DNA from 2 places in the Cellulomonas sp. H30R-01 genome. Region 2 is predicted to be linked to the other one. Evidence: riboswitches for the same ligand, from Rfam matches in the RefSeq annotation. Region 2 holds a riboswitch; the other holds the start of a gene.
What was found. A riboswitch is a leader RNA that binds a small molecule or an ion and turns the genes downstream of it on or off. The one in region 2 is predicted to bind S-adenosylmethionine.
Positions count from the first base shown of each region.

Region 1: it holds a riboswitch for S-adenosylmethionine, as region 2 does, so the genes downstream of both, GXP71_RS09225 (nitroreductase family protein) here and GXP71_RS10330 (hypothetical protein) in region 2, are expected to answer to the same signal.

Region 1 is NZ_CP048210.1:2,063,730-2,069,092, forward strand. Features, by position in the region: gene GXP71_RS20130 (hypothetical protein) at 1-16, opposite strand, end outside; gene GXP71_RS09210 (glutamate-5-semialdehyde dehydrogenase) at 75-1,382, opposite strand; gene GXP71_RS09215 (GNAT family N-acetyltransferase) at 1,387-1,995, opposite strand; gene GXP71_RS09220 (rhodanese-like domain-containing protein) at 1,992-2,408, opposite strand; gene GXP71_RS09225 (nitroreductase family protein) at 2,496-3,317, opposite strand; SAM riboswitch class IV at 3,333-3,438, opposite strand; gene GXP71_RS09230 (NtaA/DmoA family FMN-dependent monooxygenase) at 3,576-4,880, shown strand; gene GXP71_RS09235 (PLP-dependent aminotransferase family protein) at 5,060-5,363, shown strand, end outside.
Region 2 is NZ_CP048210.1:2,319,423-2,324,785, reverse strand. Features, by position in the region: gene GXP71_RS10350 (low temperature requirement protein A) at 1-643, shown strand, start outside; gene GXP71_RS10345 (VOC family protein) at 704-1,084, shown strand; gene GXP71_RS10340 (MerR family transcriptional regulator) at 1,134-1,997, shown strand; gene GXP71_RS10335 (PadR family transcriptional regulator) at 2,138-2,833, shown strand; SAM riboswitch class IV at 3,051-3,165, shown strand; gene GXP71_RS10330 (hypothetical protein) at 3,192-3,452, shown strand; gene GXP71_RS10325 (MetQ/NlpA family ABC transporter substrate-binding protein) at 3,638-4,588, shown strand; gene GXP71_RS10320 (methionine ABC transporter ATP-binding protein) at 4,669-5,363, shown strand, end outside.

The DNA.
Region 1 (5,363 bases), 260 kb from region 2:
TCAGTGCGCTGTGCACGGTGTTCCTCCTGTGGGGTTGTCGGGGAGCGACAAGTGTCGCACGACGCGCTGTGGCGTCAGGGCCGGACGTGCCCGTCGCCCTGCACGACCCACTTGGTGGTCGTGAGCTCGGCGAGGCCCATCGGGCCGCGGGCGTGCAGCTTCTGGGTGGAGATGCCGATCTCGGCGCCCAGGCCGAGCTGTCCGCCGTCGGTGAACCGCGTCGAGGCGTTGACCATGACGGCCGCGGAGTCGACCTCGGCGACGAACCGCTCGGACGCGGCCAGGTCGCCCGTGACGATCGCCTCGGTGTGCCCCGAGCTCCACGTGCGGATGTGGTCGAGCGCCTCGTCGAGGTCGTCGACGACGCGGACCGCGAGGTCGAGCGACAGGTACTCCTTCGCCCAGTCCTCGTCGGTCGCGGCGACGACGGACACCTCCTCCGGCGCGAGCCGCAGCGTCGTCTCGTCGCCGTGGATCGTCACGCCGGCGTCCGCGAGCGCCGCCAGCGCGACGGGCAGGAACTCGTCGGCCACGCCCTCGTGCACGAGCAGCGTCTCCGCGGCGTTGCAGACGCCGACGCGCTGGGTCTTGGCGTTGAGCAGGATCGGCAGCGCGACGGACAGGTCGGCGCTCTCGTCGACGTAGACGTGCACGTTGCCGACGCCGGTCTCGATCACGGGCACGGTGGACTCGCGCACGACGGTCGCGATGAGGTCCGCTCCCCCGCGCGGCACGAGCACGTCGACGAGCCCGCGGGCGTGCATGAGCGCGACGGCACCGGGACGGCCCCACGCGTCGATGGACTGCACGAGGTCGCCCGGGAGCCGCTGCGCGACCAGCGCGTCGGACAGCACGCGGACGATGACCTCGTTGCTGTGGGCCGCCGCGGACCCGCCGCGCAGGATCACCGCGTTGCCGGACTTGAGCGCGAGGCCGGCGGCGTCGACCGTCACGTTCGGGCGGGCCTCGTAGATCATGCCGACGACACCCATGGGGACGCGCAGCTGGCGCAGGCGGAGGCCGTTCGGCAGCGTCGAGCCGCGCACCACCTCGCCGACGGGGTCGGGCAGGGCCGCGAGCTCCCGCAGCGCGTCGGCGATCGCGGCGACTCGGTCGGGCGTGAGCGCGAGGCGGTCGAGGAGTCCCGGGGAGATGCCGTCGGCGCGGCCCTGGTCGAGGTCGAGCGCGTTCGCGGCCACGATCTCGGCGGTCGCGGCGACCAGCGCGTCGGCGAGCGCGTGCAGCGCGGCGTCCTTGGTGGCGCGGGTCGCGGTCGCGAGCGCACGGGACGCGACCTTGGCGCGCTGCGCCACCTCGCGGACCTGCGCGGCGACGTCCGTCTCGGCGGCGTCGTGCAGGGGTGCCTCGAGCGATGCGGTCATCCCGTCAGGGTAGACCGCGGGCGCCCTCGTCGGTCCGGGGTTCCACGACCCGGCCGCCGGTCGCGGTGCCCTCCCCCACGGGCCCCACGTCGAGGCTGAACGCGAGCAGCGTCCCGCCGTCGACGACCCGCGTCTCGCGCTCGGGCACCCGCACGAACCCGAGGCGCTCGTAGAGGCGGTGCGCGCCGGTCATCCGGGGTCCGGAGTTCATGACGACGCGCGACAGGCCGCGCGCGCGGGCCAGGTCGACGACGAACCGCGTGAGCAGCGTCCCGATGCCGCGCCCGCGGGCCGACGGGTCGACCGCGAGCAGCCGGAAGTCGAGCTCGCCGTCCTGCCCGAGCGGCGAGATGTGCCCGCCGGCGCGCGGCGTCGCGACGGTGCCGACCAGCCTGCCGGTCGCGAGGTCCTGCGCGACCCAGACCTCGTGCTCGCCCGCTCGGGCCGCGACGTCGGCCAGCGACGCCCGGTAGGTGTCGCTGATGTCGTAGTCGTGCGCGTAGGCGGCGACGGACAGGCGCGCGACCTCGTCGTGCTCGTGCGGCTCGACGAGGCGCACGACGATCCCGACCTGCCGCGTCCCGTCGACCCGGTCGGTGGTGGGTGCGCTCACGCCGGGCCCTGGTCGACGGCGATCTCGTCGACCGGCAGGCCGGCGTCCTTCCACGCGGGTGCGCCGCCCTCGACGTGCACGACGTTCGTGAAGCCGCGCGCACGCAGCTCCGCGGCGACGGGACCTGAGCCGCGGACGGACCCGCACACGACGACGATCGGTGTGTCGAGGGAGACGACGGGCGCGATGTGCGCCGCCGACGCCAGGTCGAAGTCGGTGTCGACGGCGTACCGGTCGACGACCGTCGCGCCGGGGATCGCCCCCGTGCGCGCGCGGCCGGCGTCGCTGCGGACGTCGACGAGGACCGCGCCGGCGGCCACGCGCTCGGCGGCGTCGGCGGGCGTGACGAGCGGCGCCAGGGCGCCGGCGTCCTCGAGCGAGAGGTCCTCGGCGGGGGCGGTGGGACTGGTCATGTCGTGCTCCTGGGTGTGGAAGTCAGCGGGACTGGATCGGCGGGACGGGGTCGGCGGGACGGGATCGGCCCGCGAGGTTCGCACGGGTCAGCGCAGCGGGAAGCCGCGGGTCTCCAGGTGCTCGCGCAGCCGGTCGCGGCCGTTGAGCGCGTGCGGGCCGGACAGCCGGGCGAGCAGCCGCTCGACCCAGGAGTGCGCGAGACCCTCGTCGGCGTAGAACGCGCCGATGCGCCGCTCGTAGTCGTCGACCGCGTCGTGCGCGCGCTCGTCGTACGTCTCGTGGTGCAGCACCGCGGACTGCGGCAGCCGCGGCTTGACGCGTGAGCCCTCGGCCGGGTCCGGGTGACCCACGACGAGCCCGAACGCCGGGAAGGCGTGCGCGGGGAGCCGGAGCAGCGCGGACACCTCGGCCGGGTGGTTGCGCAGCGCGCCGATGTAGACCGTGCCGAGGCCCAGCGACTCCGCCGCGAGCGTCGCGTTCTGGGCGGCGAGCGCCGCGTCGACGAACCCGACGACCGCCGTCTCGAGGTACTCGGCGCCCGCGGTCGGTGCCTCGTGCCTCGCCGCGACCGCGTGGGCGCGCGCGAGGTCGACCAGCCACACGAGCAGGACCGGCGCCTGCACGACGTGCGCCTGTCCGCCGGCGAGCTCCGCGAGGCGGGCGCGGGCGGCGGCGTCGCGGACGGCGACGACGCTCCAGAGCTGGAGGTTCGAGCTGGTCGCGGCGGACTGCGCGGCGGCGACCAGGGTCGTGAGCGTCGCGTCGTCGACCGCGTCGGGCAGGTAGCGCCGGACGGAGCGGTGCGCGAGCTGCTGCTCGACGACCGGCGTGCTCACGACGGCGTCGGGGGCGGCGCCGCCGTAGCGCTGCGTGGCGAGGCGGGTCGTGTCCTGGACGTCGACGGACATGCGGGGCTCCGGTTCGTTCGCACGTTGCCCGCCGGGACGACGGGCCGGGTCGCGCCCGGGAGCACCCCGCGTGCCGGGGTTGCTGCCCCGCCTGCCGGGCCAGACGGCGGGGCTCGTGACCTGCGCGGAAGGGTCGGCCCACGCCGCGGCACTGTCAACGCCCCCTCGGCGACGTCTCACATCGCGGGAGCACCAGTCCGTCCGTTGGATCGGCCGACGCGCCGCCGCACCATGACGCCCTCGCGAGAGGGGGACGGCATGACCGCACGACGGCAGATGGTGCTCGGCGCCTACCACACGGTCGCCGGGCAGCACGGCGGCGCGTGGCGCGTCAGCACGCAGGCGACCGACACGGAGTCGCTGGCCCAGCACCGGGCGGCGGCGCTCACCGCGCAGGACGCGCTGCTGCACTTCCTCCTCGTCACGGACGTGCTCGGCGAGCAGGGCGACCCGGTCTCCCCCGGCTTCCATCCGCGGCTCGAGCCCGCGGTGCTGCTCGCCGCCCTCGCGGCCGCGACCGAGCACATCGGTCTCGTCGGCTCCTTCTCGACGACCTTCAGCGACCCCGTGCAGCTCGCGCGCCAGCTCTCGAGCCTCGACCACGTGTCGGGCGGCCGGGCGGGCTGGAACGTCGTCACGTCGTTCCGCCGCGAGGCCGCGACGGCGCTCGGCGCGGACCGGCTCCCCGACCACGCCGAGCGGTACGCGAAGGCCGCCGACGCGGTGCGGGCCGCGGTCGCGCTCTGGGACGCGTGGCAGCCCGACGCGGTGGTCCGCGACCGGCGCACCGGACGCTACGTCGACCCGTCCCGGGTCCGCCGGGTCGAGCACGTCTCGGCCCACCACGCGGTGCGCGGGGTGCTGCCCGCGTCGCGCTCGCCGCAGGGCCGGCCGGTCCTCTTCCAGGGTGGGTCGTCCGAGGCCGGGCTCGCCCTCGCGGCCCGGTACGCGGACGTCGTGCTCACGGCCCAGGACCACCTGGGTGACGCGGTCGCGTTCGCGCACGAGGTGCGGGCGCGCGCCGCCGACCGCGGCCGCGAGCGCGTCCTGGTGCTGCCCGGCGTCGTCACGGTCGTGGCCGACACGCGCCGCCAGGCGCAGGACGTGCACGACCGCCTCACGGCCGCGATCGACGACGACCACGCGCGCGCCCGGCTGTCGGCGATCCTCGGCTGGGACACGTCGCACCTGCCGCCCGACGCACCGCTCGACCTCGCGCCTGCCGTCACCGACGGGCACCGCAGCCGCGCACGGCTGCTGCACGCGCGCGCCGAGCGGGACCGGCTCACCGTCGCCGAGCTCGCACGCGTGGCCGCGGCGACCCGCGGCCACCGTCTGGTCGTCGGGACCGCGCAGGACGTCGCCGACGAGCTGCTCGCGTGGTTCGACGCCGGCGCCGCGGACGGCTTCCTCGTCGGGCCCGCCGTCATGCCGTCGGGCCTGCGCCGGTTCGCGCGCGACGTGGTGCCGATCCTGCAGCGGGCGGGCGCGTTCCGGACCGCGCGGACCCCCGGCACGCTGCGCGAGCAGCTCGGCCTCCCGCCGGTGCGCGCCGGTGGCTGAGACGACCGCGTCCACCCGTTGACTCCCCTGCGAGCCGTGCCTAGCGTCCGCGGCCCGTCAGGAGTCCCGCCGTCTGGCTCGGCAGGCGGGACGGCAGCCCGCGGCACGCGTGGGGTGCTGCCGAGCACGCCGTGCGGCCCCGGCCGTGCGACGTCGAACCACGGAAGGTCCGGTCCGTCATGACCACCACCGTCACCACCGCCCCGGCGGCCACCGAGGCGCCCACCGCGCCTGCGTCCCTCTCCGCCCTCGCACGCGCCCTGAGCGCCCCGAAGGGCTTCGGCGACGCGAGCCTGCGCCGGCGCCGACCCGGCGACATCGAGCTGCTCGGCGGGATCCCCGACGACACCGCGCTCCCGGTCGAGGCGCTGCTCGCGTCCGCCGAGCGCGTCCTGCGCGGCGCACGCTCGGGCCCGGCCGCGTTCCAGTACTCGCAGTCCGCGGGCCTCGACGACCTCCGCGGCTGGATCGCGGCGCGCGAGG
Region 2 (5,363 bases):
GCTCGGCGCCGACGTGCCGCACCTCGGCGAGCGCATGAGCCTGTTCGTCCTCATCGTGCTCGGCGAGTCCTTGATCCAGGTGATCGACGGCGCGAGCGAGGCGGAGTGGGGCCGGACGCTCGCCGTCGCGGGCCTGGGCGCGTTCGCGCTGCTCGTCGGCCTGTGGGCCGTGGCCGTGCGGTGGGGGTCGGCGGGCGTCGCGCTCCTGCCACCGGGGTCGCTCGAGCCGCGGCTCGCGTGGGCGGCGCACCTCGTCTCGACGTGCGCGCTCGCCGCGGTCGCCGCGACGCTCGCGCCGTTCGTCGCCGAGCCGCACGCCCTCGTGCCCGACCGCGACCGCTGGTTCGCCGTCGGCGCCTACGCGACGTACGCGCTCGTCGCGGCGAGCATCCACGTGGCCCTTGCCGTGCGGGACGGCCGGGCCGGCGCCGGCCCTGACCAGCGGCGGGCGAGCGCGCAGCGGGCGGTCGCGATCGGCGCGCCCGCGCTCGTCGTCGTCACGCTCGCCGGGGTGCACGTCGCCCCGCCGGCCGTCCGGCTCGTGTGGCTCCTCGCCGGGGGCGTCGTCCTCATGCCCGCGCTGCTCGGCGTCCTGCGGCGCCGGGACGAGCGGCAGCGGGCCCTTGCACCTCACGTGACGTGAGGGCCTAGCGTCGGCGGTGCGGGCGCCGGTGCCCGCGGCACGTCCGCCCGGGAGGATGCGATGACCCAGCTGGTGCCCTACCTGACCGTGCACGACGCCGCGACGGCGATCGACTTCTACGCGACCGCGTTCGGCGCGACGGAGAGCGGCGAGCGGTACACGGAGGACGACGGGCGCGTGGGGTTCGCGGCGCTCGCGATCGACGGCCTGCCCTTCTACCTCTCCGACGAGTACCACGACTACGGCGCCTACGCCCCGGCCACGCTCGGGCACGCGACGGCGGCCGTCGTGCTGGAGGTCGACGACGTGGACGCGGTGTACGCGCGCGCGGTGGCGGCGGGGGCGACGGTCGACCGCGAGCCCGCGGACCAGGGCGACGAGCGGCGCGGCTGGCTCGTGGACCCGTTCGGTCACCGCTGGGCGATCCACTCGCCGCTCTGAACCGCGGCGACACGGGCCGACGGGTCCCGACGAGCGTGAGGCGGGCGGGGTGAGCGAGCAGGCGGACGACGGCGTCGCGCCGGGCGAGGGGACCGGCGGCGCGGGCTGGCGCGTGGGCGACCTGGCCGCGCTCACAGGGCTGACCGTCCGCACGCTGCACCACTACGACGACGTGGGGCTGCTGCGGCCCGACCGGACGGCCGCCGGTCACCGCGTCTACCGGCGGGCGCACCTCGAGCGGCTGTACCGGATCAGCGTGCTGCGGCGGTTCGGGGTGTCGCTCGACGACATCGCGGCGGCGCTCGACGACCCGGGGTGGACGCTCGACGGGGCGCTGCGCACGCACCTCGTCGAGCTGGAGGACCAGGTGCTGCGCATGGAGCGGCTGCTGCACCGGCTCGCGGCGACACGTCCCGACGTCGCCGCCGACGGGGCGGCACGGGGCGACGACGTCGCGGGCGACGTGGACGTGTGCCGCCGGCTGCTGGCCCTCCTGGAGGACACCGCGGTCGCGTCGACCGAGCCGCTGCGGCGCGTCGCGGTCCTCGTGTACGCCGACCTGGAGGCCGCGCACCGGCACCTCGTCGAGGTCTTCGGGCTCGAGCCGGGGCCGGTGCACCGCGACGACGCGGGCACGGTCGTGCACGGCGAGGTCCGGACGGCCGACGGGATCGTCATGCTGCACCGCGTGGCGCCGGAGTGGCGGCTGGTGTCGCCCGCGACGCTCGGTGCCGCGACCGGGATGCTCGTCGTGACGGTGCGGGACGTGGACGCCCACCACGCGGCGGTCGTCGCACGCGGCGGCACGGTGACGTACCCGCCGACGGACCAGCCGTACGGGGTGCGCGAGTACGGGGCGATCGGGCCGGAGGGGGAGCCCTGGTCGTTCTGGTCGCCACTCGGTGGGACCTGATCGTCGCGCCGGGTCTTGCGAACGATGTATCAACGATATATCGTTCACGACGTCGGCATCGCGCTGCACCCCTCCCGGGACACCCGGTCGAGCCGTGCCCCGCATCCCCGCCGGCCCCCACGATCCCGAGGAGCTCGTCCATGCGACACCACCACTTCCACCACCACCCCGCCGGCCCCGACGCGTTCGAGGAGGACGCGGGCGGGCGCCCGTCCGGCCCGCCGTTCGGTCCCGGGTTCGGCCCGGGCTTCGGTCCCGGCTTCGGCCCCGGCGGTCCCGGACCGCGCGGCGGCCGCGGCTTCGGCGGCCACCACGGCGGCCCCCACCCGCGCCACGGCGGACGCCGCGGCGGGCGGGCCGGTCGCGGCGACATCCGCGCGGCCGTCCTCCTGCTGCTCACCGAGCAGCCCATGCACGGCTACCAGCTCATCCAGGAGATCGGCGAGCGGTCCGAGGGTCGCTGGCGGCCGAGCCCGGGCGCCGTCTACCCGGCGCTCGCGATGCTCGAGGACGAGGGTCTCGTCACGCTGTCCGCCGAGGGCGGGCGACGCCTGGCCCGGCTGACCGAGGCGGGCGCGGGCTACGTCGAGCAGAACCGCGAGGCGCTCGGCACCCCGTGGCTCGACGCGGCCGAGCGGCCCGTCCACCCGGGCAAGGCGCTGCGGCCCGCGGTCGAGGCGCTGTCCGCGGCCGCCGTCCAGGTGGCGCGCACCGGCACGCCCGAGCAGGCGACCGCCGCGGTCGCCGTGCTCGACCGAGCCCGTCGTGACCTCTACCTGCTGCTCGCGGGGGAGGGTGCGGCACCGTCCACGGACGAGCCGTCCGCCGACGCCTGACCCGGGCGCCCGGCCTCAGGCCCGTGTGCTCACGAGGCCCCCGACGCGCACGCCGCGTCGGGGGCCTCAGCGCGTCCGGGCGCTGCGGCGCACGCGGACCTGTCTGCGGTTCTGCTCAGCCTGGAGGTGTCGCAGAGGTCCGAGACGGCGCTGGTGCCGACCGCCGTGACCAGCGTCTCGTCGAGACGAAGCGGCCCGTCGACTATCCTGGGCCCTGGTTCACGAGCTGCAGCGTCAAGTACCCGGCTGGCTGCACGGCAACCCTCCTGATCGAGCGGGGTGCCCCGGGGCGAGAACCGGTGGTGCGTCACGGCGGCGCCCACAAGTCGACCGGCGCCCTGGCGCCCGAGGAGGACGCATGACCCCGCAGCCCGTCGCCCGCGCGCTCGTCGCCCGGCCCGTCGGCGCCGCCCGCGAGACTTATCCCGACGTTACCGGTCGGAATTTGACACGTGTCCAGCAGGTTCGCTTCACTGACGCCACTGCCCGGCACACCGTCGCCGGCGCGCGAGGAAGAGGTCGATCGATGGACACCCGCGAGGCCCGCACCATGACCGCCGCCACGGCCGTCATGTGTCGCATGCCCGCGTGTCCGGCGACCCACGGCCAGCTGGTCTGACACCGGCACAGCGCCGCCACCGCCGCACCTGAGCCGCCCGGCGCACGACGCCGCGCGCCTCGACCGACGGCTTCCCGCCGTCCTCGTCCCACCGCCGCACCGGCCCACGGCCACGCGGCCGGCGTCCCACGACGCCTGTCCCTGACCCGCCCGGATCCGTCGGGCACACCGCAAGGAGACACCCCATGTCCGAGAACGTCCCCGTCCTCCCGGCGAAGAACGGCGGCAAGCGCCGCACCGGTCTCGTCGTCGGCGCGGTCGTCGCCGTCGTCGTGCTCGTCGGCGCGCTCGTCTTCGCGTTCACGCGTCCCGACGCCGACGACTCCGCCGCCGGTGACGGCGCGACCGTCGTCCGCCTCGGCACGACCGACGTCGGCCAGCCGCACTGGGAGATCCTCAAGGACCTCGCCGCGGAGGAGGGCATCGACCTCGAGATCGTCGGCTTCTCCGAGTACACGCAGCCGAACCCGGCGCTCACCGAGGACGAGATCGACCTCAACGCGTTCCAGCACATCCTGTATCTGGCCGACCACAACAACAACACCGGCGACGACCTGCAGCCCATCGGCTCGACGCTGATCGTCCCGCTGCCGCTGTACTCGCAGAAGCACACGGACGTCTCCGAGTTCACGAAGGGCGAGCAGGTCGCGATCCCCAACGACGCGACCAACCAGGCGCGCGCGCTGTTCGTGCTCGAGGAGGCCGGCCTGATCGAGTTCACCGGCGAGCCGAAGGTCCCGACGCCGGACGACGTCGACACCGACGCGTCGACCGTCGTCGTGCGCCCTGTCGAGGCGTCGCAGACCGCGGGCCTCATCGGCGACCCCGACGTCGCGGGCGTGATCGTCAACAACAACTTCGCGACGGACGCGGGCTTCGACCTCGACAGCTACGTCTTCGCGGACGACCCGAGCTCGGCCGGGGCGCAGCCGTACATCAACATCATCGCCGCCCGCCCGGACGACGTGGACAACCCGACGTACCAGAAGATCGTCGAGCTGTACCACGACCCGAAGGTGCTCGAGTCGGTCGTCGAGTCGTCGGGCGGCACCGCCACGATCGTCGAGGGCTACGACGCCGCGAAGCTCCAGGACGTCCTGGCGCAGACGCAGGAGAACCTCAAGGCCGCTGGCTGAGCCGTCCGCGCGGTCCGGTCCCCACCACCCCCGGGGACCGGGCCGCGCGGCCGTCGTCCTTCCGTGAAAGGTCCCCCCACGTGACCCCCATCATCGAGTTCCGCGACGTCACCAAGGTGTTCGACGGCCCGAACGGGCCGATCCGCGCCGTCGACGGCGTCGACCTCGCCGTCGAGCAGGGCGAGATCTTCGGCGTCATCGGCTACTCCGGCGCCGGCAAGAGCACGCTCGTGCGGCTCATCAACGGCCTCGAGCGCGTCACGTCGGGGCAGCTGGTCGTCGACGGCGACGACGTCGCGTCGCTGTCCGAGCGCGCGCTCGAGCGCAAGCGCCGCGACATCGGCATGATCTTCCAGCAGTTCAACCTGTTCTCGTCGCGCACCGTCGCCGGGAACGTCGCCTTCCCGCTCAAGGTCGCCGGCTGGCCCAAGGCCGACCGCGACCGGCGCATCGCCGAGCTGCTCGACTTCGTCGGCCTGCTCGACCGCGCGCACTCCTACCCGGACCAGCTGTCCGGCGGGCAGAAGCAGCGCGTCGGCATCGCACGGGCGCTCGCGGCGCAGCCCAAGATCCTGCTCGCCGACGAGTCGACCAGCGCGCTCGACCCGCAGACCACGCAGGACGTCCTGCACCTGCTGCAGAAGGTCAACCGCGAGCTCGGCGTGACGATCGTCGTCATCACGCACGAGCTCGAGGTCGTGCGGTCCATCGCCGACCGCGTCGCCGTCCTGGAGGACGGGCGCGTCGCCGAGCAGGGGAGCGTGTTCGACGTGTT